2 regions of the Psychrobacillus sp. FSL H8-0484 genome follow, and region 1 is predicted to be linked to the other one. Evidence: riboswitches for the same ligand, from Rfam matches in the RefSeq annotation. Region 1 holds a riboswitch; the other holds the start of a gene.

Evidence for each region. A riboswitch is a leader RNA that binds a small molecule or an ion and turns the genes downstream of it on or off. The one in region 1 is predicted to bind FMN.
Region 2: it holds a riboswitch for FMN, as region 1 does, so the genes downstream of both, MHH81_RS07040 (ECF transporter S component) here and ribE (riboflavin synthase) in region 1, are expected to answer to the same signal.

The regions. Positions count from the first base shown of each region.
Region 1 is NZ_JBBOSZ010000001.1:2,146,556-2,148,760, forward strand. Features, by position in the region: partial or broken gene ribB (3,4-dihydroxy-2-butanone-4-phosphate synthase) at 1-252, opposite strand, end outside; gene ribE (riboflavin synthase) at 273-911, opposite strand; FMN riboswitch at 1,143-1,274, opposite strand; FMN riboswitch at 1,419-1,550, opposite strand; gene MHH81_RS10365 (phosphotransferase enzyme family protein) at 2,051-2,205, shown strand, end outside.
Region 2 is NZ_JBBOSZ010000001.1:1,515,410-1,517,614, forward strand. Features, by position in the region: gene MHH81_RS07035 (hypothetical protein) at 1-828, shown strand, start outside; FMN riboswitch at 1,029-1,161, shown strand; gene MHH81_RS07040 (ECF transporter S component) at 1,316-1,909, shown strand; gene MHH81_RS07045 (ferredoxin) at 1,956-2,204, opposite strand.

The DNA.
Region 1 (2,205 bases):
AAAGGCAGTTTGATGATTGTCCGTATTATGAGCGACCATCGGAAATAAATCGAGACGATCCGCTATTTTTTTCGTAATAGGCGTGCAAATTAAACCACGACCATATGTAGCCATAAAGTTAATATTTTCTGGGGTTGCGTAATCTGCCAGTACCAGAAAATCCCCCTCATTTTCACGATTCTCATCGTCTACCACGATAATGATCTTACCTCTTTTTAAATCTTCAATTGCTTCTTCAATTGTATTGAACATACGTAAAACACCGCCTCTTATTAAAATCCGTTTTGTCTTAAAAAATCCATTGAAATCGATGAATTTTCTTGTTTTCGCTCTAGTTGGTTAATAACATACTTGCCAAGTAAATCATTTTCAATGTTCACCGTATCATGCTCTCTTTTGATCCCTAAAATGGTCTCGCTGAATGTAACAGGAATGAGTGAAACAGTCAGTTGCGTAGGTTGAACATCAAAAATAGTTAAACTAATACCATCAATCGCTACCGAACCTTTTAGCATACAGTATTTACTTAGTTCTTTACTGATACCAATATCCACGTATACCGCGTTTTCTAGTTTTCTTTTTCTCAAAATTACACCCGTGCCATCCACATGGCCCGAAACAAAATGACCGCCAAATCGTCCATTTGCTGGCATTGCACGTTCCAAATTAACAACATGTCCTATTTGCAAGGATCGTATATTTGTAGCCTTTACCGTTTCTGGCATGACATCAACGGTGAATAGGTTATTCGAAAATGAAATAACGGTTAAACAAACACCATTAACTGCAATACTGTCTCCCAAATGGATGTCTTCTACAATCTTTTTGGATTCTAATGTTAACTGCATGCTATTTGCTCCGCTTTTCATTGCTTTAACCTTGCCTAAATCTTCTACAATTCCTGTGAACATTTGCATCACCTCGTTTCGCATTCAATTAGATTTCAAGTATTCCTTCTTCATTCAGTAGTTTTGAAACTCACCCACTTCAAAAGAATGAACTACTTGAAATTCATTCGGGTTTACTCAAAAATAAAACCCCTTAGAGAATAATCTAAGGGGTGGTTAGGAAATCTATGTTGGAAGCATCGACAAATAAACCTTTTGAAGTGTATTTTCTCCACAAGGAAATAAGCTTGCTCGCACATCCTTCTCCCATCCAGACTATACTGTCGGCTTTGGATTTACACCAAATCCTGCCTTATAAAAGGCTCACGGGCTTAGAATTTCTTCATCACCGTCGATTGGGAATTTCACCCGACCCCGAAGGAGTGCTCATATGAAATTTTGTTCGGTTTTACTCAAAAATAAAACCCCATAGATAATGTTCTCTACGGGGGATCAGGTAATTATGTATGAAGCATCGACAAATAAACCTTTAGGAGTGTATTTTTCTCCATAAGGAAATAAGCTTACTCGTACATCCTTCTCCCATCCAGACTATACTGTCGGCTTTGGATTTACACCAAATCCTGCCTTAAAAAAGGCTCACGGGCTTAGAATTTCTTCATCACCGTCGATTGGGAATTTCACCCGACCCCGAAGGACTATTCATCTATAAAATTTAATATAGCACTTTCATGATAAAAAATCATCTATAAAGTATTAAAATGCATAAAAACTATTAATCAATCATTTTTTTCTCATGAATTCTCTCAAATGGAATGTTTAGCTCTCGTATTTTTTGATCAATCCGAATGCTTATTCCCCCTATTAATTGGCCATTTTTCTTGAGCTACAATTCCTTCCCATCTGAAAAATAAAATAAATAAAAACGCTGGAATCCTCATTTTCTAAGCATCAAAATAATGAATACTATCAATGTCTACCCAAGCATAGCTATCGAAGAATTTTACTTAATTTAATGTGTCAGAAGGTAATAATTTTTTTATGGAGAATAAAATAAAAGATGGCTGTTTTTATATAGCCGATATTTTAGGAAGGGGTGACGTTTTGAAAAATAGAGAATGTCAAATTAACATGCTGATGAGAGGGTTTATCTCTTAATGGGGGTTTATTCCTCTCAAAGGTAATGGGAGGAAAAATAAAAGATGATGAATTTAGGAATCATGGTAAGAGGATTATCTGCCAACACTGTTGCCCAGCAACTTATTCAATTTTGGGAACATGACGCGGGTACTTTAAAAGTTTGGCGCGCAAGTTCAAACTTTGTGTATGTTTTTGAACATAATCAAGTTCCATACTT
Region 2 (2,205 bases), 630 kb from region 1:
GCAACGGCTGTATATGGAGATAGTTTAAATGGAGGAACGGTATTCCACTTTTCGTTAGTGGAAAATGCATATTCGCTTCCAGTGACCATTATTATTCCAAAAGAGCAAATAGCTATTGATTTTCCTGATATAAAGCCAAATAGTCTACAGTTGTATGAACGCTATGCAGAAATGATTGATGAAGAGGCATTAGGATTTAATGATTATCATCCATACAAAGGTTATTTTGTGGCAGAGGATAATGTGTTAAAGCATTATTTACCAGAAGGCCATGGCTATGATACAGCTTCTGGCACATCCATTCCTTATTGGACTTCAATAAATGAAATTTTCTCAGACTTTGATTGGTTAGTTAGATTAAACGAGGATGGAACTCCTAGCGTTTGGGATCAGTTCGGACCCTTGGATGAACCTACCCCTTTAACTGGTGTAAATGGGCGTTACTATCACAAATATGTAGCTTTGAACGGTGGAGCGTATTTAACTTCCAATGTAAATGCAGTTACAACAATTTCTGAGGCATTTGAGCAAATGAAGAAACGAGAGAGTGATCTTTACATTCCTGTTATTCCAAATGAAGTTACTTATTCCTATAGAGATGACAATGGGACTGCTGTTATTCAGTTTGATGAACCTCTAGACTTAACAACATTGGATCGAAAAGATGCAACCCTGATGATAGAAGCATTCGCTTTAACAGCAGCTAGCTTTGAGACTGAAGTGAAGCTGGAAAATATTGTCCAGCAGCAATGGGAGGAATTTGATTTAACAAAGACACTTCCTAAACCACTAGGTCCTAATGGATTTATCTTGCAAACAAAACAATAGCTGAGAATGCTACCCTTAAATATCTTAGGGGTAGCATTCTTTTTTTCTATCGGAAAGCGAGCGGATTTTCGTTCATAACAACATGATCGTTTAACAGAGCCTTCTACTAAAATATGAAACAGTATTATTGCATCTCCTCCATTATTTTGTTAAGATGTTATTAATTCAAGATAACTAGCTTGAAGGACAAAAAAATATTGATTCATCTTCGGGGCAGGGTGCAATTCCCGATCGGCGGTAATAGAATTTTTTTTCTTGAGCCCGCGAGCCGTTAAGGCAGGATTTGGTTAAATTCCAAAGCCGACAGTATAGTCTGGATGGGAGAAGGTGAAGGTGCAGTCGTTTTTCGTATGCTCTATACGGATACGCTTATTTAAGTGTACCTTTTACTCCCTTAAGCAAATAACCGCTTAAGGGATTTTCTGAGTTATACAAACGATCTGAACCTTTCTTCTTGTGGAGTGAATCGCAAAAGGAGAGAGGATTTATGATTAAAAGTAAGACGCGAATGCTTATTGCAATCGCTATGTTGAGTAGTATTTCTTTTGTATTAATGCTGCTGGCGTTTCCGTTACCTGCTTTACCTGCATATTTGAAAGTGGACTTCAGTGATATTCCAGCATTAATTGCTGCAATCACTATGGGACCTATAGCAGGAGTACTCGTTGCATTTTTGAAAAATGTGTTAGATTGGCTGTTCGCAGGTAGTCCAACTGGTGTACCAGTTGGACATATGGCTAACTTCGTAACAAGTATTTTATTTTTAACACCTGTTTATTTAATTTATCGTAAAGTTACATCTTCTAAAGGAATTGCGTTTGGTTTAGGAGCAGGAACAATTTCGATGGCCTTTGGCATGAGTATTTTAAATTATTATGTATTCTTACCTATGTATTCCTATTTTTTAAATTTCCCAATGGAAACAGGTACAGCATTATTCAATACAATTATTTTCGGTATTTTACCGTTTAACTTAATAAAAGGTATTTTAGTGACAATTGTTATGATTGTTTTATTTAAGCGAATGAAACCTTTGCTGGATAAAGTAACACATTCATTTCAACTTCCTAATGTAAATTAAAAAAAGGTCGTTTCTCTAATGGAGAGAAACGACCTTTCGTATTGTATTATTCGAACTTTAAAGCGTCACCTTCGAATGATTCGTCTGCTACTTTTATGGAATCTGTAGGACAGCCTTCAAAAGCATCTTCCATGTCCTCTAGCAGTTCTTCTGGAACTTCCGTCGTACCCATGTTATTATCTAAAATGACGAAAGCAATTCCTTCATCATCATAATCATAGATATCTGGAGCAGCTGCTCCACAAGCTCCGCATGCGATACATGTATCTTTATCTACTATTGTATATTTAGCCATA